One region of the Serratia sp. LSHTC3 genome, then DNA from elsewhere that is predicted to be linked to it. Evidence: predicted binding sites of a transcription regulator. Region 1 holds the regulator's gene; each other region holds the start of a gene.
The links. Region 1 encodes CRP, which controls carbon source genes, mostly activating them, when cyclic AMP is high. Its sites were predicted from a motif close to ATGTGANNNNNNTCACAT; they were not measured.

Region 2: a site for CRP is predicted at 3,351-3,368, ahead of udp (uridine phosphorylase). Genes of this name have one in related genera too.
Region 3: a site for CRP is predicted at 2,878-2,895, ahead of msrB (peptide-methionine (R)-S-oxide reductase MsrB). Genes of this name have one in related genera too.
Region 4: a site for CRP is predicted at 2,696-2,713, ahead of AC2CGI_RS08590 (ABC-F family ATPase). Genes of this name have one in related genera too.

Annotation. Positions count from the first base shown of each region.
Region 1 covers NZ_JBXUNP010000007.1:22,101-29,828, forward strand. The annotation lists gene AC2CGI_RS21455 (hydrolase) at 1-276, shown strand, start outside; gene AC2CGI_RS21460 (YheU family protein) at 273-506, shown strand; gene AC2CGI_RS21465 (phosphoribulokinase) at 658-1,527, shown strand; gene AC2CGI_RS21470 (OsmC family protein) at 1,565-1,972, opposite strand; gene crp (cAMP-activated global transcriptional regulator CRP) at 2,355-2,987, shown strand; gene AC2CGI_RS21480 (YccS/YhfK family putative transporter) at 3,038-5,116, shown strand; gene argD (bifunctional acetylornithine/succinyldiaminopimelate transaminase) at 5,157-6,374, opposite strand; gene AC2CGI_RS21490 (aminodeoxychorismate synthase component II) at 6,508-7,083, opposite strand; gene AC2CGI_RS21495 (helicase HerA-like domain-containing protein) at 7,156-7,728, opposite strand, start outside.
Region 2 covers NZ_JBXUNP010000006.1:282,088-289,815, forward strand. The annotation lists gene metE (5-methyltetrahydropteroyltriglutamate--homocysteine S-methyltransferase) at 1-2,090, shown strand, start outside; gene AC2CGI_RS21215 (dienelactone hydrolase family protein) at 2,177-3,004, opposite strand; gene udp (uridine phosphorylase) at 3,492-4,253, shown strand; gene AC2CGI_RS21225 (tyrosine-protein phosphatase) at 4,383-5,165, shown strand; gene AC2CGI_RS21230 (DedA family protein) at 5,245-5,775, shown strand; gene rmuC (DNA recombination protein RmuC) at 5,916-7,463, shown strand; gene ubiE (bifunctional demethylmenaquinone methyltransferase/2-methoxy-6-polyprenyl-1,4-benzoquinol methylase UbiE) at 7,542-7,728, shown strand, end outside.
Region 3 covers NZ_JBXUNP010000001.1:1,156,801-1,164,528, forward strand. The annotation lists gene AC2CGI_RS05555 (MipA/OmpV family protein) at 1-621, shown strand, start outside; gene AC2CGI_RS05560 (D-hexose-6-phosphate mutarotase) at 716-1,591, opposite strand; gene gapA (glyceraldehyde-3-phosphate dehydrogenase) at 1,675-2,670, opposite strand; gene msrB (peptide-methionine (R)-S-oxide reductase MsrB) at 3,019-3,432, shown strand; gene AC2CGI_RS05575 (YeaC family protein) at 3,496-3,768, shown strand; gene chiD (chitinase ChiD) at 3,813-5,090, opposite strand; gene pncA (bifunctional nicotinamidase/pyrazinamidase) at 5,324-5,956, opposite strand; gene ansA (asparaginase) at 5,979-6,995, opposite strand; gene sppA (signal peptide peptidase SppA) at 7,089-7,728, opposite strand, start outside.
Region 4 covers NZ_JBXUNP010000002.1:272,131-279,858, forward strand. The annotation lists gene AC2CGI_RS08565 (carbonic anhydrase) at 1-368, opposite strand, end outside; gene cynR (transcriptional regulator CynR) at 480-1,430, shown strand; gene AC2CGI_RS08575 (hypothetical protein) at 1,354-1,785, opposite strand; gene AC2CGI_RS08580 (winged helix-turn-helix transcriptional regulator) at 1,844-2,311, opposite strand; gene AC2CGI_RS08585 (tautomerase family protein) at 2,375-2,602, shown strand; gene AC2CGI_RS08590 (ABC-F family ATPase) at 2,739-4,331, shown strand; gene moeB (molybdopterin-synthase adenylyltransferase MoeB) at 4,383-5,138, opposite strand; gene moeA (molybdopterin molybdotransferase MoeA) at 5,141-6,379, opposite strand; gene AC2CGI_RS08605 (DUF924 family protein) at 6,537-7,073, shown strand; gene AC2CGI_RS08610 (isoaspartyl peptidase/L-asparaginase family protein) at 7,432-7,728, shown strand, end outside.

The sequences.
Region 1 (7,728 bases):
TTCAGCGACGCCACCGACTATTATCGCCGCTGCAGCGCCCTGCCGCTGTTGCCGTCTATCCAGACGCCGCTGCTGATCATCCATGCGAAGGACGACCCTTTCATGACCCCTGAGGTGATCCCCGACGTCGCCGGCCTGCCGCGCAATATCGAATATCAGCTGACTGAGTTCGGCGGCCACGTCGGCTTCGTCGGCGGCACGCTGAAAAAACCACACATGTGGCTGGAGCATCGCATTCCGGCCTGGCTTTCCCCTTATCTGGACATTCCGACGTGATTATTCCCTGGCAAGAACTGGCAACCGACACCCTGAACAGCCTGATCGAATCCTTTGTGCTGCGCGAAGGCACCGATTACGGCGAACACGAACGCTCGCTGGAGCAGAAGGTGGAGGACGTGCGCCGCCAGCTGAAAAACGGCGAAGTGGTGCTGGTGTGGTCGGAACTGCATGAGAGCGTCAACATCATGCCGCGCGGCCAATTCCGCGCCGGGCAGGAAGAAATTTAGTGGCGCCCGGTTCTATGACTGACGGAAAAAATCAGGTAACAATGGGACATTGCAAACCAGCGCGCGCCATTTTTTCCTGACATAGAGAGCGTCAACAAGAGCCACAATAATCCCCTGACGCCGGCGCATTCAACACGGAGTGACAACCATCATGTCTGCCAAACATCCCGTTATCGCGGTGACCGGTTCCAGCGGCGCCGGCACCACCACCACCAGCGTGGCGTTCCGTAAAATCTTCCAGCAGCTCAAGATCCGCGCCGCCGAACTGGAGGGCGACAGCTTCCACCGCTATACCCGGCCGGAAATGGACGCGGCGATCCGCAAGGCGCGCGATCTGGGCAGACACATCAGCTATTTCGGCCCCGAGGCCAACGACTTCGGCCTGCTGCAGCAGAGCTTTATCGACTACGGCAAAAACGGCACCGGCCGTTCGCGCAAGTACCTGCACACCTACGACGAAGCGGTGCCCTACAATCAGGTGCCGGGCACCTTCACCCCGTGGGAGCCGCTGCCGGCGCCGACCGACGTGCTGTTCTACGAGGGGCTGCACGGCGGCGTGGTTACTGAGCACCATGACGTGGCCAAACACGTCGATCTGCTGGTCGGCGTGGTGCCGATCGTCAACCTGGAGTGGATCCAGAAGCTGATCCGCGATACCGGCGAACGTGGCCACTCCCGCGAAGCGGTGATGGATTCGGTGGTGCGCTCGATGGAAGACTACATCAACTACATTACGCCGCAGTTCTCGCGCACCCACATCAACTTCCAGCGCGTGCCGACGGTGGACACCTCCAACCCGTTCGCCGCCAAGGCCATTCCCTCACTGGATGAAAGCTTCGTGGTGATCCACTTCCGCGGGCTGGACCAGATCGACTTCCCCTACTTGCTGGCGATGCTGCAGGGATCGTTTATCTCGCACATCAATACGTTAGTGGTGCCGGGCGGCAAAATGGGGCTGGCGATGGAGCTGATCATGGCGCCGCTGGTGCAACGGTTGCTGGAAGGCAAGAAGATCGAATAAATGCGTTGAGCGCGGCGCCGGCCGCGCTCCGCCTCGATTACGCCGGTTGGCGGATCTCGAAGCTGTGGGTTACCGTGGCGGCCTTGTTGAGCATCAGCGCCACCGAGCAGTATTTCTCCGCCGACAGGTTCACCGCACGTTCGACGATCTTGTCGGTCAGATCCTGGCCGGTCACGATGAAGTGCAGGTTGATATGGGTGAACAACCGCGGGGCTTCTTCGCGGCGCTCGGAGGTCAGCTTCACCTCGCAGTCGCGCACGTCGTTGCGCCCCTTTTGCAGGATGGATACCACGTCGATCGCGCTGCAGCCGCCCACCGACATCAGCACCATCTCCATCGGGCTGGGCGCTTTATCACCGGCGTTGCCGTCCATCAGCACCTGGTGGCCGGAGGCCGATTCCCCCAAAAACGTTAACCCTTCCACCCACTTAACTCTTGCCTGCATTCTGGTCACTCCGGTTGATTTCTTAAAATCAGAGTACGCTTTCGCATAGAAACAGGCAACGTAACCTGATGCTAATCATGCTGAAGCGAGACAACACGAGACACCCGCCTTACTCTGTGCTACAAACAGAGCCGCAATAAATCTTTCCGGGACACTGCATTTCAGGGAAACGCCCAGAGAAAGGCTCCTTTACCGGTATGTTAACAGAATGTAGCTTGCAGCGCTTACGGCAAGTTAATATGCTAGAGCGACAGCGTATTTTTATGACACGCCTCAAAACTTGCCGGTAGCCCTCGCTCATAACTGCGGCTACAGGCGGGTTTTACAGGGAACTCTGACCCCTGTGACACAAGGCAGCGATAACAACAGAGGATAACAGCGAATGGTTCTCGGCAAACCGCAAACAGACCCTACTCTCGAATGGTTCCTGTCTCATTGCCATATCCACAAATATCCATCGAAGAGTACGCTGATTCACCAAGGTGAAAAGGCCGAAACGCTTTACTACATCGTGAAAGGCTCCGTCGCGGTGCTGATCAAGGATGAAGAAGGTAAAGAGATGATCCTGTCCTACCTCAACCAGGGGGATTTCATCGGCGAGCTCGGATTGTTCGAAGAAGGCCAGGAGCGCAGCGCCTGGGTTCGCGCGAAAACCGCCTGTGAAGTGGCCGAAATTTCCTACAAGAAATTCCGCCAGCTGATCCAGGTGAACCCGGACATCCTGATGCGTCTGTCCGCCCAAATGGCGAGCCGCCTGCAGGTCACCTCCGAAAAAGTGGGCAACCTCGCCTTCCTGGACGTGACCGGCCGCATCGCGCAAACCCTGCTGAATCTGGCGAAGCAACCTGACGCCATGACTCACCCGGACGGCATGCAGATCAAGATCACCCGTCAGGAGATCGGCCAGATCGTCGGCTGCTCGCGTGAAACCGTTGGCCGTATTCTGAAAATGCTGGAAGATCAAAACCTGATTTCCGCCCACGGCAAAACCATTGTCGTCTACGGCACCCGTTAATCCCCGAAGAAACGGCGCAGTCTGCGCCGTTTTTTTATCTGCTCTCTGCCATGTGGCGCCGCCTGATCTACCACCCGGAAATCAACTACGCACTGCGACAAACGCTGGTGTTGTGTCTGCCGGTGCTGTTCGGCTTGTTAATAGGCCAGCTGCAGCTCGGCCTGATGTTCTCTCTGGTGCCCGCCTGCTGCAATATCGCCGGTCTGGACACGCCGCATAAGCGCTTCTTTAAACGGCTGATCGTCGGCGGCTCGCTGTTCGCCTTCAGCAGCGTGCTGCTGCAACAGGCACTGCTGTGGCACGTGCCGCTGCCGGCGCTGATGCTGGGCCTGGCGCTGCTGCTCGGCATCACCGGCGAAATCAGCCCGCTGCACGCCCGGCTGTTGCCGGCGGCGCTGGTGGCCGCCATTTTCGCCCTCAGCACGGCCGGCACGGTACCCCTCTGGCAGGCGCCGCTGCTGTACGCGATCGGCACCGTCTGGTACGGCTTATTCACCTGGTTCTGGTTCAAGCTGTGGAAAGAACAGCCAATGCGCGAGACGCTCAGCCAGCTCTATCTGGAGCTGGCTGACTATTTCGAAGCCAAATACTCGTTGCTGACCCAGCACACCGATCCGCAAACCGCGCTGCCGCCGCTGCTGGTGCGCCAACAAAAGGTGATGGATCTGATCAGCCTTTTATACCAACAGCTCAATTTCCTGCCGCACGCCAACAACCTCGAACAAAAGCGCCTGCAGCGCGCCTTTCAGGTGGCGATGGATCTGCAGGAGCACATCACCGTCAGCCTGCATCTGCCGGAGGAGGTGCAAAAACTGGTGGAGCAGAGCCAGGCCGAAGCGATCATTCGCCGCAACGCTCAGGTGATCGCCGGCCGGCTGCGCGTGGTGGCGCACGATATTCTCTACCATCAACATTCGAAGCGCTTCTCCATGAGCCACGAACTGGCGGCGCTGGAAAAAATGGCGGCGCAGCATCCCGATAACCCGGTCGGCCAGTTTTGTTATTACCACTTCAGCCGCATCGCTCGCCTGCTGCGCACCCAGCATCCGCTGTACCGCCGCGACCTGATGCCCGGCCAGCACCGCCTGCCGTTTTGGCCGGCGCTGGCCAGCTACCTGTCGTTCAAATCCACCGCCCTGCGCAACGCCGCGCGGCTGGGGGTGACGCTGGCGGTCGGCAGCAGCCTGGGTGCGGTTTTCAACCTGCCGAAGCCTTACTGGATCCTGCTCACCATCATGCTGGTGAGCCAAAACGGGTATAACGCCACCCGGGTGCGTATTCAGCACCGTGCGCTGGGCACGATTGCCGGGCTATTGCTGGCGGCCGGGCTGTTGCAGCTGCAGCTGCCGGAAGGAGAAACGCTGAGCATCATGCTGGTGATCACGCTGCTGGCCTACCTGGTTTCGCGCAAGAACTACGGGCTGTCGGTGATTGGCTTTACGGTCACGGCGGTTTACACCCTGCAGCTGCTGGCGCTGAACGGCTCGCATTTTCTGGTGCCGCGTCTGATCGATACGCTGATAGGCTGCGTGCTGGCGTTCGGCGGCACCATTTGGCTGTGGCCGCAGTGGCAAAGCGGGCTGCTGCGCAAGAATGCCCATCAGGCGCTGGAGAACGATCAAGCCGCGCTGCGGCTGATGCTGAAGCAGCCGGAACCGGATGCCACCGCGTTGGCCTATACCCGCATGCAGGTCAACCAAGCGCACAATGCGCTGTTCACCTCGCTCAATCAGGCGATGCAGGAGCCGGGGTTCGCGTCGAATTATCTGGCGGACATGCGGCTGTGGGTCACTCACAGCCAGTTCATCGTCGAACACCTGAACGCCATGACCATTCTGGCGCGCGAGCACTACATGCTGACGCCGAAACTGGCGGAAGCCTATCTGCAAACCTGTGAAATTGCGCTGCAAAGCTGCCAGCAGCGGTTGGAATACGACGGCCCGAGCAGTGACAACAGCGGCATCATGCAGCCGCCGGATCTGCATCCGGACATGCCCGTCACCGAGATGGAACGTCATTTGCGGCGCATTTTGTCGCACCTGAACGTGATGCATACCATTTCGTCGCTGGCCTGGCGTCAGCGCCCGCACCACGGCATCTGGCTCAAGCGCAAACTGCGCGATCAATAAGGGCGCGGCATGCCGCGCCCCGTTATTCGCCGCACGAGCTTCAGACGTTGATCACATCCTGCACCGCCAGCTCGAACAGCGCCATGCCGGCTTCGATGTCCTGCAGCTCCACCACCAGCGACGGCGCAAAGCGGATCACGTTCGGCCCGGCGTTGAGGATCATCAGCCCACGCGCGGCGGCAGCGGTGAGGAAATCGCGCGCTCTGCCGTGATAATGCGGCGTCAGTTCGGCGCCGATCAGTAACCCCATGCCGCGAATGGCGGTGAAAATACCGTATTTATCGCCGATATCCTGCAAAGCCTGCACATACAGCGCGTGGCGCTGTTCGATGCCGCTCAGCACTTCCGGCGTATTGATCACATCCAACGCCGCCTCCGCCACCGCGCAGGCCAACGGGTTGCCACCGTAGGTGGTGCCGTGAGTGCCCACCTGCATCACCGACGCAATCTCTTCGGTGGTCAGCATGGCGCTGACCGGGAAACCGCCGCCCAACGCCTTGGCGGTGGTAAGAATGTCCGGCGTCACGCCATAATGCATATAGGCGAACAGCTTGCCGCTGCGCCCCATGCCGCTTTGCACTTCGTCGAACACCAGCAGCGCCTGATGTTGGTCGCACAGCTCGCGCACGCCTTTGAGGAAGCCGGCGTCGACCGGCGTAATGCCGCCCTCGCCCTGAATCGGTTCCATCACCACCGCGCAGGTGTGGTCGTCCATCACCGCTTTCACCGCCGCCAGATCGTTGAACGGCACGTGCACGATGTCGGCCGGCTTTGGCCCGAACCCGTCGGAGTATTTGGCCTGCCCGCCCACCGACACGGTGAACAGCGTGCGGCCGTGGAACGCGTTATAGAAAGCGATGATTTTGGTTTTATAGGGGCTGTGGCGGGTGATGGCGTAATGACGCGCCAGTTTGAACGCCGCTTCGTTGGCCTCTGCGCCGGAGTTGGCGAAGAACACCCGATCGGCGAAGGTGGCGTCGATCAGTTTGCTCGCCAGGCGCAGCGCCGGTTCATTGGTAAAGACGTTGCTGGTATGCCACAGAGTCTCACCCTGACGTTTGAGCGCCTCGACCAGCGCCGGATGGCAGTGCCCCAGCGCCGTTACCGCGATGCCGCCGGAAAAATCGATGTACTCTTTTCCCTGCTGATCCCAGACCCGGCTGCCTTGGCCGCGCACCGGCACAAACTGGGCGGGTGCATAAACAGGCAGGATAACCTGGTCAAAGGTGCTGCGGCTCACTGCGGATTTTCCAGTCATTTTTTCGGCTCCACCCTGAAGGTTTTTCAGCGCTATCGTAATGTTAGATTGAAAACATAATCACGAAATATGCATAAAAAACCAATCAAGCGCAAACGCAAAACGCCCGACGAGCGAAAAAAACGCATCGGGATTAACGGTTGAGGAAGTTATCCAGCAGCTGATGGCCCTGCTCGCTGAGCACGCTTTCCGGATGGAACTGCACGCCTTCCAGCGCCAAAGTGCGATGGCGGATGCCCATGATCTCGTCGCGCACGCCGTCGCGTTCGCTCCAGGCGGTCACTTCAAAACAGTCCGGCAGCGTATCGGCTTTCAGCACCAGCGAGTGATAGCGGGTCACGGTCAGCGGATCGTTCAGGCCGCGAAACACGCCGACGCCGAGGTGGCGGATGGCCGACGTTTTGCCGTGCATCACCGCGCGGGCGCGCACCACCTCGGCGCCGAACGCCTGCCCCAGCGCCTGGTGCCCCAGGCACACGCCGAGGATCGGCAGCTTGCCGGCGAAATGACGAATGGCGGCCAGCGAGATACCCGCTTCGTTCGGGGTGCAGGGGCCGGGGGAAATCACCAGATGCTGCGGCGCCAGCCGCTCGATATCGGCCAGCTGCAGCTCATCGTTGCGCTTCACCACCACCTCGGCGCCCAACTCGCAGAAGTACTGGTAAAGGTTATAGGTAAAGGAGTCGTAGTTATCGATCAGCAGCAGCATGTCAGGTCCGGCAGAGAAAAACGCCGCCATAGTTTACTGATTTAACCCGCCGCTGCCGACGATAATTTCCGCTTACTTTTTACGGCCGCCGGTGATCGAGCCCAGCACGCCGCGCAGGATCTGGCGGCCGAGATCGCGCGCCATGCTCTTGGCGGCGGTCTGGACGATGCCGTCGCGTTTGCCGCCGCGCGGGCCGGTGGAACCGAACAACAGCTCGTTCAAACCATCCATCAGGCCGCCGCCCGCCTGCTGTTGTTGCTGTTGCGTCTGCGGTTGTTGCCCCTGCTGCGGGGTGCCGATGGTGGCGAAGCCACCCGACGACAGCTTCTCGTAGGCGGACTCGCGGTCAATCATGTCCTCATAGCGGCCATACAGCGGCGACTTGTTGATCGCGCTGTTCAGCCCTTCCGCGCCGAGCATGCCCATTTTGGATTCCGGCGCGATGACCATCGCACGCTCCACCACGTTCGGCCGGCCCTTCTCGTCGAGGAATGACACCAGCGCTTCGCCCACCCCCAGCTCGGTGATCGCCGTTTCGGCATCGAAGGCCGGATTGGCGCGCAGGGTTTGCGCCGCCGTTTTCACCGCCTTCTGATCGCGCGGCGTGAAGGCGCGCAGCGCATGCTGTACGCGGTTGCCCAACTG
Region 2 (7,728 bases), on a different contig from region 1:
GCGATTTCGCCTGGTACGATCATGTGTTGACCACCAGCCTGCTGCTGGGCAACGTGCCGGCGCGCCATCAGAATGCGGATGGCTCGATCGATCTGGACACGCTGTTCCGCATCGGCCGTGGCCGCGCACCGACCGGCGAGCCGGCGGCCGCGGCGGAAATGACCAAATGGTTCAACACCAACTACCACTACATGGTGCCCGAGTTCCAACAAGGCCAGCAGTTCAAGCTGGGCTGGACCCAACTGCTGGATGAAGTGGACGAAGCGCTGGCGCTTGGTCACCGCATCAAACCGGTGCTGCTGGGCCCGGTGACCTATCTGTGGCTGGGTAAAGTGAAGGGCGAGCCGTTCGATCGCCTGTCGCTGCTGAAAGACATTCTGCCGGTTTACCAGCAGGTGCTGGCCGAGCTGGCGAAACGCGGCGTCGAGTGGGTGCAAATTGACGAGCCTGCGCTGGTGCTGGAGCTGCCGCAGGCCTGGCTGGACGCCTTTAAACCCGCTTACGACGCGCTGCAGGGGCAGGTTAAGCTGTTGTTGACCACGTATTTCGACAGCGTCGGCCACAACCTCGATACGGTTCGCACGCTGCCGGTGCAGGGGCTGCACGTCGATCTGGTCGCCGGTCACGACGATATCGCCGCGCTGAGCGCCGCATTGCCGCAAGACTGGCTGCTGTCGCTGGGCGTGATCAACGGCCGCAACGTTTGGCGCGCCGATCTGAGCCGCTGGTTCGAACGTCTTCAGCCGCTGGTGGGCACCCGCCCGTTGTGGATTGGCTCCTCCTGTTCACTGCTGCACAGCCCGATCGACCTGAGCGTGGAAAGCCGTCTGGATGAAGAAGTGAAAAGCTGGTTCGCCTTCGCTCTACAAAAATGCGCCGAGTTGGCGCTGCTGGCTGAGGCGCTGAACGCGCCTGACGCGGCGAAGCAAGCCGAACTGGACGCCTACAGCGCACCGATCCGCGCCCGCCGTCAGTCGAGCCGTGTACACAATGCGCAGGTTGAGCGCCGTCTGGCCGCGATCACCGCGCAGGACAGCGAGCGCCACAGCGCTTACGCCGAGCGCGCCAGGGCGCAGCGCGAACGTTTCAACTTGCCGGCCTGGCCGACCACCACCATCGGTTCGTTCCCGCAGACCACCGAGATCCGCGGCCTGCGCCTGGATTTCAAACAGGGCCGTTTGGACGGCAACAACTACCGCACCAGCATCGGTGAGCACATCAAACAGGCGATCGTCGAGCAGGAGCGCCTCGGGCTGGACGTGCTGGTGCACGGTGAAGCCGAGCGCAACGACATGGTGGAATATTTCGGCGAGAACCTCGACGGCTTCGTGTTTACCCAGAACGGCTGGGTGCAGAGCTACGGCTCCCGCTGCGTGAAGCCGCCGGTGATCATCGGTGACGTCAGCCGCCCGGAAGCCATCACCGTCGAATGGGCAAAATTCGCCCAGTCGCTGACCGACAAGCCGGTGAAAGGCATGTTGACCGGGCCGGTGACCATCCTGTGCTGGTCGTTCCCGCGTGAAGACGTGACCCGCGAAGTGATTGCCAAGCAGATTGCGCTGGCGCTGCGCGACGAGGTGGAAGATTTGGAAAAAGCCGGCATCGGCATCATTCAGATCGACGAACCCGCCCTGCGCGAGGGGCTGCCGCTGCGCCAATCCGACTGGGCCGCCTACCTGAACTGGGCGGTGGACGCCTTCAAACTGAATGCCGCCGTGGCGCAGGATGACACCCAGATCCACACCCACATGTGTTACTGCGAGTTCAACGACATCATGGACTCCATCGCCGCGCTGGACGCCGACGTGATCACCATCGAGACCTCGCGTTCCGATATGGATCTGCTGGAAGCCTTCAAAGAGTTCGAATACCCGAACGAAATCGGGCCGGGCGTCTACGATATCCACTCGCCGAACGTGCCGAGCGTGGAATGGATCGAAGCGCTGCTGCGTAAAGCGGCGCAGAACATCCCGGCGGAACGCCTGTGGGTTAACCCGGACTGCGGCCTGAAAACCCGCGGCTGGCCGGAAACCCGGCAGTCGCTGGCCAACATGGTATTGGCGGCGCAGCGCCTGCGCGAGCAGGCGTGATGGCGTGCGGCGGATGAGCTCCGCCGCTTACAGATTGACTGGTGTGATGATTGGGCGCTTCGGCGCCCTTTTTTATGCGGGGGAGGTTACTTGACGCCGTGCTGGGCGAACCACGCCAGCATGCGCTGCCAGCCGTCTTGCGCCGCTTCGGCGTTGTAGCTGGGACGATAATCGGCGTTGAACGCATGCCCGACCTCGGGGTACACCACGATTTCGGCCTCGGCGTTGGCGGCGCGTATCGCCTGGCGCATGGTTTCCACCGTCTCCAGCGGAATGCCGCTGTCCTGCCCGCCATACAGCCCCAGTACCGGCGCCGACAGGTGGGTGGCGACATCGACCGGATGCTTCGGTGAATTCAGCGTTTTCTCGCCGACCAGTTTGCCGTACCAGGCGACCGCCGCCTTCAACTGCGGGTTGTGCGCCGCGTACAGCCAGGTAATGCGGCCGCCCCAGCAGAAGCCGGTGATCGCCAGCTTGCCGGCGTCGCCGCCGTGGCGGATAGCCCAGTGCGCGGCGTGATCCAGATCCGACAGCACCTGACGATCCGGCACCCTGGTCACCAACTGCTGGAACAGCTCGCCGATATCGCTGTAGTCGTTGGCATCGCCCTGGCGAAAATAGAGCTCAGGCGCGATCGCCAGATAGCCCTGCTTGGCCAGGCGACGGCAAAGATCCTGAATGTGCTCATGGACGCCGAAGATTTCTTGCACCACCAGCACGATGGGAAAGGGGCCGCTCTGATCGGCGGGTTTGGCGACGTAGGCCGGCAGCGCGTCGCCCTGAGAAGGGATGGTCGTTTGCCCGGCATGAATGCCCTGTTCGTCGGTGATAATCGCGGAGGCGGCCAACGGCGCGGCGGCCGGGGCGAATCCCCCCTGAGCCTGTTCTAATGTCATCACATGTTCGGTTTTCATTGCGGTCTCCGTGCAATAGAAAAAAGCGCTGAGATTAACTATAGGAAAGATTACCCATTATTGGCGCTGCGTGGCGCACTTTCGGACAAGTCAATAAAAAACGGCTAATTATCTGGCTTTGCGGCATTTTTAAGCGCTTTTTATCATGTTATTACGCGTTTTGGCCCGCGTAAGTGCCATAAGGTGCGTTAGAGGGCTTTTTTGCCCCTAAGCAACCGATAAGATGGAGTTATTTCGGATTGATGAGCTAAATAGTTTCAGCCGGCAACCAACGGGCAGGGAGCTGCAAGGTTTGTCGGCTAGACTGAGGTTTAGCGTTGCGTTCTGGATGCCTTATAGTGATTTTTTGTGATAAAAATCACAAAAAATATGTAGCATGTAATTTGTTTCTCTTTTCATAGTGACTGTCGTCACGAAATTAAGCGGCGATTTTCAGTAGAGTGCTTTTTTGTTCCTCCCAATAAACATGATCCATGAGGAGTCTCGTATGTCTCAGTCTGACGTTTTTCATCTCGGCCTCACCAAGAACGATTTACAAGGGGCCCAGCTTGCCATCGTGCCGGGCGATCCACAGCGCGTAGAGAAGATTGCCAAGCTGATGGAAAATCCGGTGCATCTGGCCTCCCATCGTGAATTCACCACCTGGCGCGCAGAGCTGGACGGCAAGGCGGTGATCGTCTGCTCCACCGGTATTGGCGGCCCCTCTACCTCTATCGCGGTGGAAGAGCTGGCGCAGCTGGGCATTCGCACCTTCCTGCGCATCGGCACCACCGGCGCCATTCAGGCCAATATCAACGTCGGTGACGTGCTGGTGACTACGGCGGCGGTACGCCTCGACGGCGCCAGCCTGCACTTTGCGCCGATGGAGTTCCCGGCGGTTGCGGACTTCGCCTGCACCACCGCGCTGGTGGAAGCGGCCAAAGCCAGCGGCGCGACCACCCACATTGGCGTAACCGCTTCTTCCGATACTTTCTACCCGGGCCAGGAACGTTACGACACCTACTCCGGCCGCGTGGTCAGCCGTTTTAAAGGCTCGATGGAAGAGTGGCAGGCGATGGGCGTGATGAACTATGAAATGGAGTCCGCCACGCTGCTGACCATGTGCGCCAGCCAGGGCCTGCGTGCCGGCATGGTGGCTGGGGTGATCGTTAACCGCACCCAGCAAGAGATCCCGAACGCCGAGACCATGAAAAACACCGAAAGCAAAGCGGTGCAGATCGTGGTGGATGCCGCCCGCCGTCTGCTGTAATCGCCTCCCCTGAACGGGCCGCCGCCGCGGCCCGTTTTTCCATTCGCGACTAATCTGTTACGGTGATACTCCTCAGCGCTGCGCCGATGGCCGCCGCGCGTTGTCATAACAAAAACAACGAGGACGTTTATGACCGCCCAGATCCTGCTTCATCCTTCGCTTGCGCCGCTCGACGGCGGCATTAATTTCCGTGACTTCGGCGGCAACGGCGTGGCCGACGGGCGCCGCATCAAGCGCGGCCTGCTGTTTCGTTCCGGTTCCCTCGAGCGGCTGACGGAAAACGACTGCGCCTTTCTCGCCGGCGTGCCGGTGCGTTCGGTGCTGGACTACCGCGATGCCGACGAAGTGCAGGCCAAACCGGATATTCTGTGGAATGGCGCCGACTATCATCACGTGCCGGCCAACCCGCTGAGCAGCGAAGTCAACGCCAACCTGGAGAAGCTCACCAACGAAACGCTGGCCGCTTTCGACGCCCGCGCGTTCATGCTGGAACTGTATCGCCGCCTGCCGTTCGGCAATGTGGCCTATCAGCGGTTGGCGCAGCTGCTGAGCAACCCCGGCGGCGGCGCGATCGTGCAGCACTGCGCAGTCGGCAAGGATCGCACCGGGGTCGGTTCGGCACTGGTGCTGTTCGCGCTGGGGGCCGACGAAGCGACGGTGCTGGAAGACTATCTGCTGACTGAAACCACGCTGGCCACTTTCCGCGAGCAGATGCTGGATCAGCTCTCTATCAAGCTGAATGCGGCGGCGCTGGAGCAATTCGCCTACGTGCTCAGCGCGCGCGAGGAGTTCCTGATGACGGCGCTGGGCTGCATCCGTCAGCAATACGGCTCCACCGACCGCTGGCTGGAAGCGGAATACGGTCTGGGCGCGGCCCAGCGCGAAGCGCTGCAGGCGTTCTACCTCGAGTAAATCGCTGCGTGTTTAACCGGGGTTTAACTCGCCCCGGCTTATCCTAGGCGGCGAACCATCGCGTATCAGGAGCCCCGTATTGAGCCTCAATGACGTTATCAACTGGGTCAGCGACGTCGTGCGTCAGCACGAAGGCTGGGCCATTCCCATCATCTTCTTCCTGGCGTTCGGCGAGTCGCTGGCGTTTTTGTCGCTGCTGCTGCCGGCCACGGTGATCCTGCTGGCGCTGGGCGCGCTGATCGGCGAAAGCGGCATCGCCTTTTGGCCGATTTGGGCCGCCGCCGCCGCCGGGGCGTTTTTCGGCGACTGGCTCTCTTACTGGATCGGCTATCACTATCAGGATCGCGTGGCCCATATGTGGCCGCTGTCGCGCAATCCGCAGCTGCTGGCGCGCGGCCACGCCTTCTTTGAACGCTGGGGCGTGCTGGGCATTTTCATCGGCCGCTTCTTCGGCCCGCTGCGCGCCGTGGTGCCGTTGGTGGGCGGCATTTGCGGCATGCCGCAGCGCTATTTCCAACTGGCCAACGTCACGTCGGCGATGATCTGGGCGTTCGGCATTCTGGCGCCGGGGGCGTTCGGCATCAAGTGGCTCAGCCAGTGGCTGGGTTGATTTCTCGCTAAATTGCGCAGCGCCGCGCAATATTGTGCGCGGCCGGCAAAATCAGGCTGGACATCCATACAGCCTCCCCTTAACGTGACGGGCAATGGGCGTGCAAAACGCCGCAACGGCAAGGTGCAACAGGAGGCAGGGTGGATACCAGTCTGATTTATGGGATTGGCGGCGTAGCGATCGGCATGCTGTTGGGGTGGCTGATCGCCAGTCTGCGGGTGCAGCAGACGCATGCGCAACATGAAACCGAGCTGCGGTTGCTGGAGCAAGCGTTGCAGCAGGCGCAGCAGGAAACGGCGGCGCGACAGGAAACGCTGCAGCGCCACGAGCAGCAGTTGCGCCAGAGCGAGCTGGAGCTGCGCAATCTGCACAGCCAACTGGCGGCCGGACATGAGAAGCTGCAACAGCTCAACCATTGGCGCAACGAATGCGAGCTGCTCAATCAGGAGCTGCGCGCCCAGCGCGAGGTTAACAGCGCGCAGGAAGCCGAACTGCGCGAAGTCACCATCCGTCTGGAAGAGACGCGTATGGCAGCGGAGGAGAAGCAGCGCCTGCTTATCAACAGCGAACAGCGGCTCACCACCCAGTTTGAAAATCTCGCCAACCGCATTTTTGAACACAGCGGCCGCAAGGTGGACGAGCAAAATAAGCAAAGTTTGGATCGTTTACTGTTGCCGCTGCGCGAACAGCTGGACGGTTTCCGCCGGCAGGTGCAGGACAGCTTTGGCCAGGAAGCGCGGGAGCGCCATACGCTGACGCACGAGATACGCAATCTGCAGCAGTTGAACGCGCAGATGGCGCGCGAGGCGATCAACCTCACCAAGGCGCTGAAAGGCGACAACAAAACGCAGGGCAACTGGGGCGAGGTGGTGCTGAGCCGGGTGCTGGAGGCTTCCGGCCTGCGCGAAGGGCATGAGTATGAAACGCAGGTCAACGTGCGGGTGGATCATCAGAGCCGCATGCAGCCCGATGTGATCGTGCGCCTGCCGCAGGGTAAGGATGTGGTGATTGACGCCAAGATGTCGCTGATCGCCTACGAGCGCTATTTCAACGGCGAGGATGAGGCGGAGCGCGAAGCGGCGCTGAGCGAACATATCGCCTCGCTGCGCGGCCACATCCGCATGCTGGGCCGCAAGGACTATCAGCAACTGCCGGGGCTGCGTTCGCTGGATTATGTGCTGATGTTCATTCCGGTCGAGCCCGCCTTCCTGCTGGCTATCGATCGCGAGCCGGAGCTGATCAGCGAAGCGCTTAAGCACAACATCATGCTGGTCAGCCCGACCACGTTGCTGGTGGCGCTGCGTACCATCACCAACCTGTGGCGCTACGAGCATCAGAGCCAGAACGCCCAGCGCATCGCCGATCGCGCGGCGAAACTGTATGACAAGATGCGGCTGTTCGTGGACGATATGTCCGCGCTGGGGCAGAGCCTGGACAAGGCGCAGGGCAGTTATCGTCAGGCGATGAACAAACTGAGCGAAGGCCGTGGTAATCTTATCGGCCAAATTGAAGGTTTCCGCGCGTTGGGGGTTGAGGTCAAACGGCCGATAAACCCGCTGCTGGCGCAGCAAGCCGGCGCGCAACACGATGAAGCGGAAGAGGCGAACGACGATGATGTCGCCGCGCTGCCGCAGACGAACGACGATGAAGGTACCGCCGGGGAATCGGGCTTCGTTTCGCACGGCTGAGGCCGTGGCGAGGTGGGGTATTCACCGGGCTTCTGGTACACTCATCCACACAAAATTGACTGAATAGCAGGCAGGACAATGGCAGATCAATCGCAGGAAACCACCGATTTCGGTTTTCGCACCGTCGCTAGAGACGAAAAACAGGCCATGGTGGCGGACGTTTTCCATTCGGTAGCGGCAAAGTATGACGTGATGAACGACCTGATGTCGTTCGGTATTCACCGTATCTGGAAGCGTTTCACCATTGACTGCAGCGGCGTGCGCC
Region 3 (7,728 bases), on a different contig from region 1:
CAGGACCGCGTTTATCCGGTGCCCGTCATCGACTATGAAGGTGACGACTTCTACTTCCGTACTCTGACCGCCGGTTACTACCTGTGGAAAGATCAAGAAAACCAGCTGAGCATCATGGGTTACTACACGCCATGGGGCTACCGTCCGGGCGACAGCGACGACGATCGCATGAAGCGCCTCGACAAGCGTCGCGGCACGCTGATGGCCGGCCTGGCCTATTCGCACAACGCGGAATGGGGCACCCTTCGTACCACGTTCACCGGCGACACGCTGAACAACAGCAACGGGCTGGTGGGCGATGTTGCTTATCTGTACAAGTTTGATCTGGACGCGCTGACGCTGGTCCCGGGCGTGGGCGTGATGTGGAACAGCAAGAACCAGAACAAATATTACTACGGCGTCAGCGCCAATGAATCACGTCGCAGCGGCCTGGACAGCTACACCCCTGGCGATAGCTGGGCTCCGTATCTCGAGCTGAGCGCCAATTATCAGATCAACAAAAGCTGGAACGCCTTCTTCGTCGGCCGCTATGTGAAGTTGTCGGATGAAGTGAAAGACAGCCCGATGGTGGATAAATCTTACACCGGTTTGTTGATGACAGGTGTGAGCTACACCTTCTAATCACGCATTGCACAACTATCGTGCATGTCGTGCATCAAAAAGGGGCGCTGGCGCCCCTTTTGCACATCTGTAGTGCGCTTCCGCGCACGGTTCCTCAGGCCTTCTTACGACTGCGGAAGGTGACACCCAAACGGGCGGGTTGCTCGCCGGCAGCGACCAGCGGTTTGCTGACGCGCCCGGTCTCGATGCAGACCATGGTCTTGTAACCGTCGTTCGGCATATCCCCCATGCTGCAGGAGAGTTCCACGCCGGGGTTCCAGGCGATGACGTCGCTCATATGATGGTGGTGAACCTCGATGGTGCGAGCGAGTGCCGGATCGCGGATCTGGCTGAAAGCTTCCGGGCGGGTATAGACGCGGTCGGTTTGGCCGATGAATGTCACTTCACCCGTCTGATGCGCCTCTGCGCCGCCCGCCACCTTGTCGATATAAGGCTCGCCCAGGCCCGCCACGCTGACCCGATCGATGTCGCCGACCTGGAAGTAACTGTGCAGCGCCGCCGTGGCTTGATAATCGCCGTGCGATTCCAGCTCGATCTCGCACTCTTCACCCAGCTTGAAGCGAGCAATCAGCGTGAAGGCGTGCGGCCACAGTTTGCGGGTCTGCTCATTGTCTTTCAGCGTAAAGGTCAGGATGACGCCGTTCTCATCTTCATCGTGCGCCGTCAGGCTCCAGGGCTGGTTGCGGGCAAAGCCGTGGGAGGGTTGCGCCACCGGGCCGAACCACGGCCAGCAGATCGGCACGCCACCGCGGATGGCCTTGCCTGTGGCGAAAGGCGTGTTGTTGCTGAGCCAAATCACCGGCTGCTCACCGCTGGGCTGCCAGGCCAGCAAATGCGCGCCTTGCAGCGCGACGGCCGCGCGCACTTTCGGGTGCGACACCACAACCACGCCCAGCTCATCGAGTTGCCGCTGACTGATATAAGGAGAAATTTGTTCGGAAACGGGCAGGGTGAAAATTTTCTCGTTCATTTCATGACCTATTGTTTGCCGGAGATACAAATAAAAAAGGGCGACAAAAATGTCGCCCTCATTATCAGCTTAACATCATGCCATTACTTGGAGATGTGAGCGATCAGATCCAGAACCTTGTTAGAGTAGCCGGTTTCGTTGTCGTACCAGGAAACCAGTTTCACGAAGTTGTCGTTCAGTGCGATACCGGCTTTGGCATCGAACACGGAAGTCAGCACTTCGCCGTTGAAGTCGGTGGAAACCACGTCGTCTTCAACATAGCCCAGAACGCCTTTCATAGAGCCTTCAGCGGCGTCTTTGATGGCTTTCTTGATTTCTTCGTAGGTAGCCGCTTTTTCCAGACGCACGGTCAGGTCAACAACGGACACGTTAGGGGTCGGTACGCGGAACGCCATGCCGGTCAGTTTGCCTTTCAGCTCTGGCAGAACCACGCCAACCGCTTTCGCTGCGCCGGTAGAAGAAGGGATGATGTTCTGGGATGCGCCGCGGCCGCCGCGCCAGTCTTTGTGAGACGGGCCATCAACGGTTTTTTGAGTAGCGGTGGTGGCGTGAACGGTGGTCATCAGGCCTTCAACGATACCGAAGTTGTCGTTGATGACTTTAGCCAGTGGCGCCAGGCAGTTGGTGGTGCAAGAGGCGTTGGACACGATGTCCTGGCCGGCATATTTGTCAAAGTTGGCGCCGCGAACGAACATTGGGGTCGCATCTTTGGATGGGCCAGTCAGAACCACTTTTTTAGCGCCGGCGGTGATGTGTTTACGCGCGGTTTCGTCGGTCAGGAAGATACCGGTCGCTTCAGCAACCACATCAACACCCACTTCGTTCCACTTCAGGTTAGCCGGGTCTTTCTCTGCGGTAACACGGATGGTTTTGCCATTAACAACCAGGTGGCCGTCTTTAACTTCTACCGTACCGTTGAAACGGCCGTGAGTAGAGTCATACTTCAGCATGTAAGCCATGTACTCTGCGTCCAACAGGTCGTTGATTGCAACGATCTCGATGTCAGAACGCTCTTGAGCAGCACGGAAAACAATGCGACCGATACGGCCAAAACCGTTGATACCTACTTTGATAGTCATATATTCCACCAGCTATTTGTTAGTGAATAAAAGGTTGGTTGTAAAATTACAAAAACCTTACCCAGCGTCAAGCGGAATCGTGTCAATACTTGCGGCAAGTCAAACCGGAAGGGTGGTTTTGCACGCTTATTGCACAGTCCATTTGCGCTCGGCCTCATCCGTTATATGGGGACAAGCCGCCAAGTATAAAGTCAGCATACGCAAGATGTGTGATCGTTATCACATATCATCGTGACGTGGCCTTTATGGGCTACAGTTTAGGCCAAAAACCCCTGCAGCGGTGTTAATTTTTTGTTATTATTAATCATTGTTTTCGTTGACATTATCCACATTCAGAGATAAGCACAAATGGCTAAAGAGACAACCCCCGGTCATCCGGTCACGGAACTGAATGAAATCCAACGTTATGTGACGCAACAGCGTGGCACCGAAGCGCCGTTCAGCGGCAAATTGCTGCACAACAAGCGCGAGGGCGTGTACCATTGCCTGTGCTGTAACCAGCCGCTGTTCTATTCCGAAACCAAATACGATTCCGGCTGCGGCTGGCCGAGCTTTTATGAGCCGGTTTCCGCCGATGCAATCCGTTATCTTGATGATAATTCACATAATATGCATCGTGTTGAAATCCGCTGCGGCCACTGCGACGCGCATCTGGGGCACGTTTTCCCTGATGGCCCGCAGCCGACTGGCGACCGCTACTGCGTCAACTCCGCCTCGCTGAGTTTCACCGATGGCGAAAATGGCGACCAAACGGCTGGTTAAGTGGTAATTTAATCAACAAAATCGATTCAGCTAATTATTCATCTGTAAGCGAGAAGGGCTCTGATGGACGTGAAAGATCTGATTGCGGCGATGACGCCCGAGATATACCAGCGCCTGGTGCAGGCGGTTGAGCTGGGCAAGTGGCCGGATGGCGTGGCGCTGACGCCTGAGCAGAAGGAAAACAGCCTGCAGGCGGTGATGCTGTGGCAGTCGATGAACAACGTCGATCCGCAGCACATGAGCATCGGCACCGACGGGCAGATCGTGATGAAGAGCAAGCAAGAACTGAAGCAGCAGTTTGTTGCCGAGCCGCTGGTCAAACTTAAACCGCAGTAAGCTGTCCCTAAAGCGGGGCGATGTCGCCATCGCCCCCCGTCGATTTACCGTTTCTCGCCTTTTATTCCCAGCGACTCCGCCAGCTGTTGCGCCAGCCGGTTATTGTCGTCCGCGCCGTACTCCCAGAACATCGCTCCCCCCAATCCCTGGCTTTTGATGTACTCGGCTTTGATAGCCACCGAACGCGGGTTCTCGTAGGAGATGGCGAACAGCGGTTTGCCTTCGGCGGATTGCAGCGTCAGGTATGGCACTTTGGCGTCGTCATCCCAGTGTTCGCGAAAACGCTGCTGCGGATCGTTGAGCAATTTGCTGACGATATCGTGGTATTTAAAGTAAGTGTCTTTGCTGAGATCCAACCCCAGCGTGCGGAACAGAGCGGTTTCTCGCGCACTGAAATAAGGCTGCGTCACCGGATGTTTGGCGGCGTCCGGCTTGTCCCAGTCGATGCCCGGCTCGGTCGCTCGTTTCGGCACCCGGCCGTAGAAACCGATACCCAGGTTCATCTGCGCCGGTTTTAATCCGGCGGCCAGATAATGTTTTACCACGGAATCGGCGCTGTAGCGGTCGGCGGCGGCTACGGTTGGCCAGCGCTTTGAATCGTACAGGTTGGCATTGAAGTACTGCGTGCCGTAAGCCATGTCGTAGGTCATCAGATTGATGTAGTTGAGGTAAGGGGCAATGCTTTTCACATCGACCCATTCCTGCGGGCTTTTGACGTTGGCCCCGACGGCGATGGTTAACAGCTTGCCTTTACCCAGCGCCTGATGAAGCTCTCTCAGCAGCAGGGTGAAGTTGTCGCGGTCTGCCGGTTGGCTTTCCACCAAACCCCAGGCGCCGTTTACCGGGTATTCCCAGTCCAGATCGATCCCATCCAGCCCGTACTGCTCGATCACCTGCACCGCGGAGCGAATGAAAATCGCCCGGTTTCCCGCGGTGGCGGCAGCGCCGGAGAAACCGCGTGCGCCCCAGCCGCCGATCGACAATAGCACTTTCAGCTCGGGGTTCTGTTTGCGCAGCACCGGCAGCCGTTGCAAATCGGCCGTGACTTTCGGCGACAGGTAGATCTGGTGGCGGCGAGCGGGGTCTTTCAGCGCCGCATTGGTTTCGTCTTTCTCGTCGTTGTAGATCAGGCCAAACGAATAGTTGAGATGGGTGATTTGCGTCACGTCCAGCTTGTCGATGTCACCACCGGGGCCGGCGGTAACGTCGCCGCCGCCGTTGAAGTAGCCGACGGAGAGATAGGCCGCCTGGGCCGTGCTTGCGCCGGCCATAGCCAATTGCACCGCCGCCAGCAAAGGCAGCAGTTTTCGGGTTATTTTCATGTCTGTCTCCTTGTGGTCGGCAAGGCCGACCGTACCGCCAGGGGCGGGCACAATAAAGCCGGGCTCAGTGGGCCCCGGATGCGTATAACCGATTGACGCCAAACGCGTCGCAGTCATAACAGCAAAAGCGCCTGCCGGTCACAAGCCGTTGGGGAAGAAGAAAGGTGGTATTGTGAGCGGCGTCGATAATTTCGCCGCTGCGTAGAGAGGGCGCCGGTGGCGCCCGAGAGGATTTAGTTGGCGAGAAACTGTGACAGGGTAACTAGCTGTGCGCCGGCGCGCGCCATGTCCTGCAGCGCTTGCTCACTGTCGCCCGGCTGCAGATTCACGCCGCGGCAGCCGTCGACGATCACCTGCGTCGGATAGCCGGCAGCCAGTGCATCCAGCACGCTGAACTTCACGCAGTAGTCGGTCGCCAGGCCCATGATCGCCAGCCGCCGGACGCCCTGCGATTGCAGCCAATCGTGCAGTTCGGTCTGCGCCCGGTGGCCGTTATCGAAGAACGCGCTGTAGCTGTCGATGCTCGTATCCTGCCCTTTGCGAAAAACGGCATCGATGTGTTGCCGCTGCAATTGAGAATGAAAATCGGCGCCGTGGCTCCCTTGCACGCAGTGCACCGGCCACCACACCTGCGGCAGACCTTCCAGCTCGCCGAGGGTGCCGACCTGCGCATGGGAGTTCACCGCAAAGCTGCGGTGATTGGCGGGATGCCAGTCCTGGCTGGCCACCACCGGCTCGCCCCGCGCCAGGCAGGCGGCGATCGCCTGATTGGCGACCGGAATGACGGCGTCGCCCTCCGTGACCGCCAGCGCGCCGCCGGGGCAGAAATCGTTTTGCAGATCGATCAACAACAGGGCCGTTTTCATCGCCGCTCCAGAGTTCAGTAGGTTAACCGTTGATGCTCAGCTCGCCGCGCAGATCTTGCTGCATCAGGGCGCGGATTTGTTCCGGCGTCAGCGGCTGGCTCAACAGATAGTGCAGCTTGGTCAGGGCGGCTTCCACCGTCATGTCGAAACCGCTGATCACCCCGGCATGCGCCAGCGCGTTGCCGGTGGCGTAGCCTTCCATATTGACGCGCCCGGAGATGCACTGCGTCAGGTTGACCACCACGATGCCGCGTTCAGAGGCCGCACGCAACTCGTCGATCAGCTCGGCCTTTTGCGGCGCGTTACCGACGCCGTAGGAGCGCAGGATCAGCGCCTTGACCGGCTGCAACAGGAAATTACGCACCACCGCGCCGGAAATGCCCGGATAGATGGTGACCACGCCGATCGGCTGCGGCGTGATGTCATGCACCTGCAACGCGCCGTTGCAAGCCGGGCTGTCGATGCCTTGCTGGCGGCGAATATGGATGCCGGCTTCCAGCAGCGGCGGCAGATTGGGGGAAGCGAAGGCGTCGAAGCCGTCGGCGTGCGCTTTGGTGGTGCGGTTGCCGCGGAACAGCTTGTTGTTGAAGAACAGGCTGACTTCATTCACCGGATGGTTGGCCGCCAGAAACAGCGCGTTGAGCAGGTTGGTTTGGCCATCGGAGCGCAGCTCCGCCAGCGGGATCTGCGAGCCGGTGACGATCACCGGTTTGGCCAGGTTTTCCAGCATGAAGGAAAGCGCCGAGGCGGTGAACGCCATGGTGTCGGTGCCGTGCAGGATCACGAAGCCGTCGTAGCGATCGTAGTTCTGCTTGATGTCGTCGGCGATGTGCTGCCAGTCTTCCGGCGTCATGTCTGAAGAGTCAATCAATGGCGCGTATTCATGAATGGTGAAATCCGGCATCTCCGGCCGATGGAATTCGGGCATCAGCGCCAGCTGGCGCTGCAGGTGGCCGGAAACCGGGATGTAGCCGTGATCGGAACGCTGCATGCCGATGGTGCCGCCGGTGTAGGCGACGTAAATGGATTTCTTTTGCATGGTTATGATTTTAACAAAGATAAGATGGGCTGAATTATAGGGACATGGCGGCAGAAAAAAAGCCCGGCGGTGGCCGGGCTGCAGAATTATTTGTTAGCGGACTTCTCCGCAGGTGAGACAGATCGCATAACGGTTTTGCGGATCGTTCAGGTTATTGAACAAGCCAGGTTGTTCTTTCACCGCGTTGGCGACCGAAGCCAGCGGGGCGGGCAGCATGGCCTGAATCGCGGCCGGCAGCATGGCGTGAATGGAAACGCCAAACTGGCTGAGCACCATATCGCTCAGGCTTGGGGTATCGACGAACCAGTCGAGCTGCCACTGCTGCAGCTTTGCCAGCTCGGCGGCTTTCTTCACCGCGTCGTCGAAATCACCCAACTGATCGACCAGGCCGTTGGCCTTGGCGTCGCTGCCGAGCCAGACGTGACCCTGTGCGATTTGGTCAACCTGCTGCGGGGTCATCTTGCGTGATTTGGCGACCAGATCGAGGAAGTTCTTATACCCGTTTTCGATATTCAGCTGCATCATCTGCGAGAACTCCTGCGGCAGCGCCTTGGTGACCGCGATATCGGCCAGCGGCGAGGTCGCCACGCCGTCGGTGTGCACACCCAGCGTATCCAGGGTTTTCTCGTAGGTATTGATGATGCCGAAAATGCCGATAGAACCGGTCAGGGTGCTCGGGCTGGCGATGATATAGTCGGCCGGCGTCGAGACCCAGTAGCCGCCCGACGCGGCC
Region 4 (7,728 bases), on a different contig from region 1:
AGCCAGCCGGCGACCGTCGGCAGGTGATCCAGACACTGACAGGTGGCGATGGCGGTCATTGCGCCGCAGTCGGAATGGCCGCAGATCACGATATCTTCCACGCCCAGCGCGGCGACCGCGTACTCGACCGAGGCGGTCACCCCGCCGGGTTCGGGGCCGAAAGAAGGCACGATGTTACCGGCATTGCGGATAACGAACAGATCGCCCGGCTCACGCTGGGTGACCAGCTCGGGCACCAGGCGGCTGTCGGAACACGAGATAAACAGCGTACGCGGATTTTGGCGGGTCGCCAGCCGCTGAAACAGCGCCGTGCGTTCAACAAAGGCTTCGCGCTGGAACTTCAGGAAGCCCTCAATCACCTCTTTCATTGTTTTTCTCCCTGGGGGGTAAGCGATGACGGCATGATGAACGCTTCTGGCTATAGGGTCTAAGACCCATTTATAATGATGGCTATAGGTATTACTAATAGTTGGGGCGCTATGCTGCTGCGACATATCCGTTATTTTCTGGCCGTGGCCGAACAGGGCAATTTCACCCGTGCCGCCGAAGCGCTGCACGTCTCGCAACCGACCTTGTCGCAGCAGATCAAACAGCTGGAGGATGCGCTGGGAGCGCCGCTGTTCGATCGCAGCGGCAGAAGGGTGCAGCTGACCGACGCAGGTGAGGCCTGGATGCGCTATGCGCGCCTGGCGCTGCAGGATCTGGACGCCGGCGCGCGGGCGATCCATGACGTGGCGACGCTGGCGCGCGGCCATCTGCGGCTGGCGATGACGCCGACGTTCACCGCCTATCTGGTGGGACCGACGATCGATGCGTTCTATCGCCGCTACCCGGGGATTACGCTGAGCATTGAGGAGATGGCGCAAGAACGAATCGAGGCGCTGCTGACGCAGGATCGGCTGGATCTGGGGATTGCCTTTGAGATGGCGCAGTCGGCGGAGGTGGAAGCGACGCCGTTGTTCAGTGAGACGCTGGAGCTGATGGTCGGCGCCGATCATCCCCTGGCGGCGCGGCGTCGGCCGCTGACGCTGGCGGAATGGCGGCATCTGCCGCTGGCCTTGCTGAGCGGCGATTTCGCCACGCGCCAGTTTATCGATCGCTACTGCACGCAGCTCGGTTTCCGGCCGCTGGTGGCGGTGGAGGCCAATGCGTTGGGCGCTATCGTCGAGATCGTGCGGCGCGGGCAGCTCGCCACGCTGTTGCCGGCCGCCATTGCGCGCGAGAACCGGCAGTTGAAAAAAGTGGCGCTGGACAACGCCATGCCGGCTCGGCAGGCGGTGTTGCTGCAGCGCCAAGGCGCTTACCGCAGCGCCGCCGCACAGGCGTTTATCGCCGTTTTGCAGCAACAGGGCGTTACGCCAACGCCCCCCAGCGCTGCGTCATCCCCAGCAGATGCACCAGCCCGAAGCCGAGGCAAATCAGCGAGCTGACGATGATAAAGCGTTGGCTGCGGCCGGTGTCGCGCAGGGCGAAAGGGCCGGCGACGCCGCGCAGCAGGTAGATAAAGGTGATGATAAACAGCGCGGGTCGCAGCAGCGGCAGCGGCGCGATCAGCCCGGCGCCGGACAGCGCATACAGCGCCCAAATAAACAACACCAGCGCGATGCCGGCGGTGACGACGGCCGGGAACTTTTTACCCGCTTCCGCCGCCTTAATGAAGCGATCGCCGGCGCCGCACAGCCGATAGCCGCGCGGCCCGGCGGTGATCACCCAAATATGCAGCAGGGCGGCGATGGCGCTCAGCGCAGCGCCGATCAGCAGCGCGGTGTTATAGAGGTGTGGCATGGTTCAGCATCCTTGTCATCAACATGTCTGGCATCAAGCGTAGACCAGAATGGGTAAGTCAGGCCGGGGGGAGCTCAACGGCCGACATTTGCAGCGCGTCTTCAGGCACCACGCGGGCCTGCGCATCGATAAATGCCAGCTGCACCGGCAGCCCGCTGTGTTTATCCACCAGTTGAACGTGGGGGGTGTCATGCAGAATATGCCGGTGGCCCCATGCCATCAGCGCAACCAGGATGGGCCCCAGGCTGCGTCCCTTGTCCGTCAAGACATATTCATGTCGCTCACGCTCGCCCGGCTCCCGGTAAGCGCGTTTGGCCAACAGTTCTTGTTCTACCATGGCATTCAGACGGTTGCTCAACGCCTGGCGCGAAGCGCCGATATTCTCGCGCAGCTCTTCAAAACGGCGAACGCCGTAGAATGATTCGCGCAGGATCAGCAACGTCCAGCGATCGCCAAGCAGGTCCGCGGCCTGCGCCAGCCCGCACAGGGCAAGAGAAACGGTAGGGAGATCGGGAGATTTTGACATGGGCATTTTCCTTCGCTAGTCTAAGTCTTGTTTTTAGACTTATCTATATTCAAGGAGAGTATAATGCCATTTGTTAATGTGCAAACGGTGAAAGGCATGCTGGATGAACGGCAAAAAAGCGAATTGCTGTCCCGCATTACCGATCTGTTGGTGGAGATAGAAGGGCGAGGCGATCCGGCGTTCAGGCAGTCGGTTTGGGTCAGAATCGATGAACATGCGCCCGAACAATGGAGCCTGGGCGGTGTGCAGCCGACGGCGGCGATGATTGCCGCGAAGTTCCCGCCGCGTTAATTCAACTATGCCGCCTGCGAAAAGGATAGGATGCCGCAGGCGCTCAAAAAGTCACCGAAACTTCCCGCGATCTCTGCACCCCGTTGTGGCATAATGCGCGCCAAATCACATTCCCTATGTATAAAGAGCGAGCGCTGTGTTAAGCACTAACAACATCACCATGCAGTTCGGCAGCAAGCCGTTGTTTGAAAACATCTCTGTCAAATTCGGCGGCGGCAACCGTTACGGCCTGATCGGCGCCAACGGCTGCGGCAAGTCCACCTTTATGAAAATCCTCGGCGGCGATCTGGCACCGAGCGGCGGCAACGTGTTCCTCGATCCGAACGAACGCCTGGGTAAACTGCGTCAGGATCAGTTCGCCTTCGAGCAGTACAGCGTGCTGGACACCGTGATCATGGGCCACACCGAACTGTGGGCGGTGAAGGAAGAGCGCGACCGCATCTACGCCTTGGCGGAGATGAGCGAAGAAGACGGCTATAAAGTGGCCGATCTGGAAGTGGCCTACGGCGAAATGGACGGCTACAGCGCCGAAGCGCGCGCCGGCGAACTGTTGCTCGGCGTGGGTATTCCGGTTGAGCAGCACTACGGTCCGATGAGCGAAATCGCGCCGGGCTGGAAGCTGCGCGTGTTGCTGGCGCAGGCGCTGTTCTCCGATCCGGAAATCCTGCTGCTCGACGAACCGACCAACAACCTGGACATCGACACCATTCGCTGGCTGGAAAACGTGCTCAACGAGCGCAACAGCACCATGATCATCATCTCGCACGACCGTCACTTCCTGAACATGGTCTGCACCCACATGGCGGATCTGGACTACGGCGAACTGCGCGTTTACCCGGGTAACTACGACGAATACATGACCGCCGCCACCCAGGCGCGCGAGCGTCTGCTGGCGGACAACGCCAAGAAGAAGGCGCAGATCAATGAGCTGCAATCGTTCGTCAGCCGCTTCAGCGCCAACGCCTCCAAATCCAAGCAGGCCACCTCACGTGCCCGCCAGATCGACAAGATCCAGCTGGAAGAGGTGAAAGCCTCCAGCCGCCAGAACCCGTTCATCCGTTTCGAACAGGATAAGAAGCTGTTCCGTAACGCGCTGGAAGTGGAAGCGCTCACCAAGGGCTTCGATGAGGGCCCGTTGTTCAGCAAGCTGAACCTGATGGTGGAAGTGGGCGAGAAGGTCGCGGTGCTGGGCGCCAACGGCATCGGTAAAACCACCCTGCTGAAAACGCTGGTGGGCGACGCGCAGCCGGACAGCGGCACCGTCAAGTGGTCAGAAAATGCCCGTATCGGTTACTACGCGCAGGATCACGAATACGAGTTCGACGACACCCTGAGCGTGTTCGACTGGATGAGCCAGTGGAAGCAGGAAAAAGACGACGAGCAGGCGGTGCGCAGCGTGCTGGGCCGTCTGCTGTTCAGCCAGGACGACATCAAGAAGAAAGTGAAGGTGCTGTCCGGTGGCGAGAAGGGCCGCATGCTGTTCGGCAAGCTGATGATGCAACGCCCGAATATTCTGGTGATGGACGAACCGACCAACCACCTGGATATGGAATCCATCGAATCGCTGAACATGGCGCTGGAGATGTACGAAGGCACGCTGATCTTCGTCTCCCACGACCGTGAGTTCGTCAGCTCGCTGGCGACGCGCATTCTGGAAATCACCCCGAACAAGGTGATCGACTTTACCGGCAACTACGAAGACTATCTGCGCAGCCAGGGCATCGTGTAACCCTCGCGGCAACGCATCAGGGCGGGAATTATCCCGCCCTTTTTTTATCCGTCATTCCCCGCCGCACACCTCGCAGTGCGGATCCTTCGGTAGTTTCATCTCGCGGAACTGCAGGCTCATCGCATCGAACATCAACAGCTTGCCGCGCAATGGCTGACCATACTCGGCTAGCAGCTTGATGGCTTCCATCGCCTGCAGGGTGCCGATAGTGCCGACCAGCGGCGCCATCACGCCCGCTTCGACGCAGGTGAGGGCGCTGTCGCCGAACAGCCGGCTCAGGCAGCGGTAGCAGGGCTCGCCCGGCTGATAGGTGAACACGCTGAGCTGGCCTTCCATGCGGATCGCCGCGCCGGAAACCAGCGGTTTGCGCTGTGCGTGGCACAGGCGGTTCAGGGCGTCGCGCGCCGCCACGTTGTCGGTGCAGTCCAGCACCAGATCGCAGGCGGCGATCTCTGCCGCGACCGCGTCATCTTCCAGACGACCGTCGATGGCATCGATGCGGATATGCGGATTGATGGCGCTCAGCTCCTGTCTGGCGGAGGCGACTTTGCTCTGGCCGATGCGATCGTCGCGGTGCAGGATCTGGCGCTGCAGATTGGAGAGCGAGACGGTGTCGAAATCCACCAGCACCAGATGGCCGACGCCGGCCGCCGCCAGATAAGGCGCGGCGGCGCAGCCCAGCCCGCCCAGCCCGGCGATCAGCACGCGGGCGGCCTTCAGCTTCTCCTGGCCGTCGAAGTCAAAGCCGCTCAGGACGATCTGGCGGTTGTAGCGCAGCGCTTCGGCGTCGGTCAATTCCGGCAACATGTTCAGCTCCTCAGCAGGGCGTTGAACGGCTCGATCTCCACCGTTTCACCCGCCGCCACCGAACCGCGTTCGCGCTCCAGCACGATGAAACAGTTGCCCTGGCTGTAGGAGCTGAAGACGTGCGAGCCCTGGTGGCCGGTGGTGCTGACCTCCAGTTCGCCCGCGGCGTTGCTGCTGAACACGCCGCGCTGAAAATCGAGGCGCCCCGGCGATTTCTTCAGCGGCGTCAGCGCCCGCGCGCGCAGGCGCGGCGGCAGGCGCCAGTCGCTGTGGCCGGCCAGCTTCGCCAGCAGCGGTTGCACCAGCTGGTAGAAGGTCAGGGCGGCGGAAACCGGGTTGCCCGGCAGGCCGCAGAACCAGGCGTGGCCCAGTTTGCCGAAGGCGAACGGTTTGCCGGGTTTGATCGCCAGCTTCCAGAAGCTGACCTGGCCCAGTTCGTCGAGCATCTGTTTGGTGTAGTCGGCTTCGCCGACCGAGACGCCGCCGCTGCTGATCACCACGTCAGCCTGGCTATCCGCTTGTTCGAAGGCGGCGCGCAGCGCATCGCGATCGTCGCGGATAATGCCGAGATCGAGCACTTCGCAGCCCAGCTGCTCCAGCATCAGGCGCACTGCGAAACGATTGGTGTCGTAGATCTGGCCTGCCTGCAGCGGCTGGCCGACCTGCTGCAGTTCGTCGCCGGTGGAGAACACCGCGACCTTCAGCTTACGCATCACCTGCACTTCGGCGACGCCGAGCGAAGCCAGCAGCGGCAGCTGCGCGGCGCCCAGCCTCACGCCGGCCGGCAACACGCTGGCGCCTTGGCGAATGTCTTCACCCGCCAGACGGATATTCTGGCCGGCTTCTACCGGGGCGGTAAAACGCACGCCCTGGTCGCTCACTTCGGCCTGCTCTTGCATAACAACCGCTTCCGCCCCGGCCGGGATCGGCGCGCCAGTCATGATACGCACGCAGCTGTTGGCCGGCCATTGGCCGTCGAACGGCGCGCCGGCGAAGGCTTTCCCGGCGATCGGCAATGGCGCATTGGCCGCCAGATCGGCGAGGCGTACCGCATAACCGTCCATCGCCGAGTTGGCGAATGGCGGCACGTCGAGCGGTGAGACCACCGGCGCGGCGGTGATGCGGCCGGCGGCGGCGGTCAGCGCGACGGATTCGGTTTGTTGCAGCGGTGCGATCTGCCCGAGCATTTTTTCCAGCGCTTGCTCCAGGGAGATGAGATCGGAAGTATGGCAATGATCCATAAGGGGAACTCCGTAATCAGGGTGCGCAATGATAGCGACAAAGTGCGGCTATTATGGCAGAGAACGCCGGGGGGGAGAACGGGTTATGCCCGCCATCTTTCGCACTGCGCCGGAAGCGCGAACGGGTATAAACTGCCTAAAACACAGGAGGATCATGATGCATAAACAGGTTATCGAGTTCTGGTTCGACGAGATCGAACCGGTGATGTGGTTCAAAAAGGACGATGATTTCGATCGTCTGCTGCATAGCCGCTTCGGCGAAATCTGGCGGGCGGCGGCGGCGGGGGAACTGGCGCACTGGCGCGACACCATCGAAGGGCGCCTGGCGGAGGTGATCGTGCTCGATCAGTTCAGCCGCAACCTGTTTCGCGGCACGCCGCAGTCGTTCGCCTGCGACGGCATGGCGCTGGTCCTGGCGCAGGAGGCGATCCGCAGCGGCGAGTGCGAACGGCTGAGCCGTGAGCAGCGCGGCTTCCTTTATCTGCCGTTCATGCATTCGGAATCGCCGCTGATCCACCAGCAGGCGCTGGTGTTATATACCGAGCTTAATAACGGCGACCAGCTGGAGTTCGAGCTACGGCATAAGGCGATCATCGATCGTTTCGGCCGCTACCCGCATCGCAACGCAATATTGGGGCGCATCAGCACGCCGGAAGAAGAGGCCTTTTTACGGCAGCCCGGCTCGGGTTTTTAATCGTCGGATCATCTGCGCCCGGCCGGGGGAAAAACAGCAGGCCGGGCGCCACAATAAGCGTGACTCAGCGCGAACGTTTATTTCATTACGCCATGCCGCTATTTCCTCTCGCGAAATTACCAATAATCCCAGCCGCACTGTCAGCGGTTTGCCGCTTTTTATAACCTGCTGTTTTTATTCCAATAAGCTATTTCAAGGTGCGAAATGGTCTAAGCGCGCTACGCTAAAAGCGGGACGTGGACGTTATGCTGTACTTCCACTGTAGGACTAAATAGAGTCGAAAAAGACTGAATAATAATGATACCGCGCTCAGCTTATTCGCTGCGCAACGGCGGGATTAACACAGGGTGTCAGGCAAATGAGCAAACCAGTGATTGCCATTCATGGCGGCGCGGGCGCAATTACCCGGGCGGCGTTGAGTGCGGAAAAAGAACGGCAGTATATCCAGGCGCTGTCCGAGATCGTGGCCGCCGGGCAGGCGGTACTGGCGCAGGGCGGCAGCGCGCTGGACGCGGTGACCGAAGCGGTGCGGCTGCTGGAGGAATGCCCGCTGTTCAACGCCGGCAAAGGCTCGGTGTTTACCCATCAGGGCACCCACGAACTGGACGCCTGCGTGATGGACGGCCGCACCTGCGACGCCGGCGCTGTCGCCGGC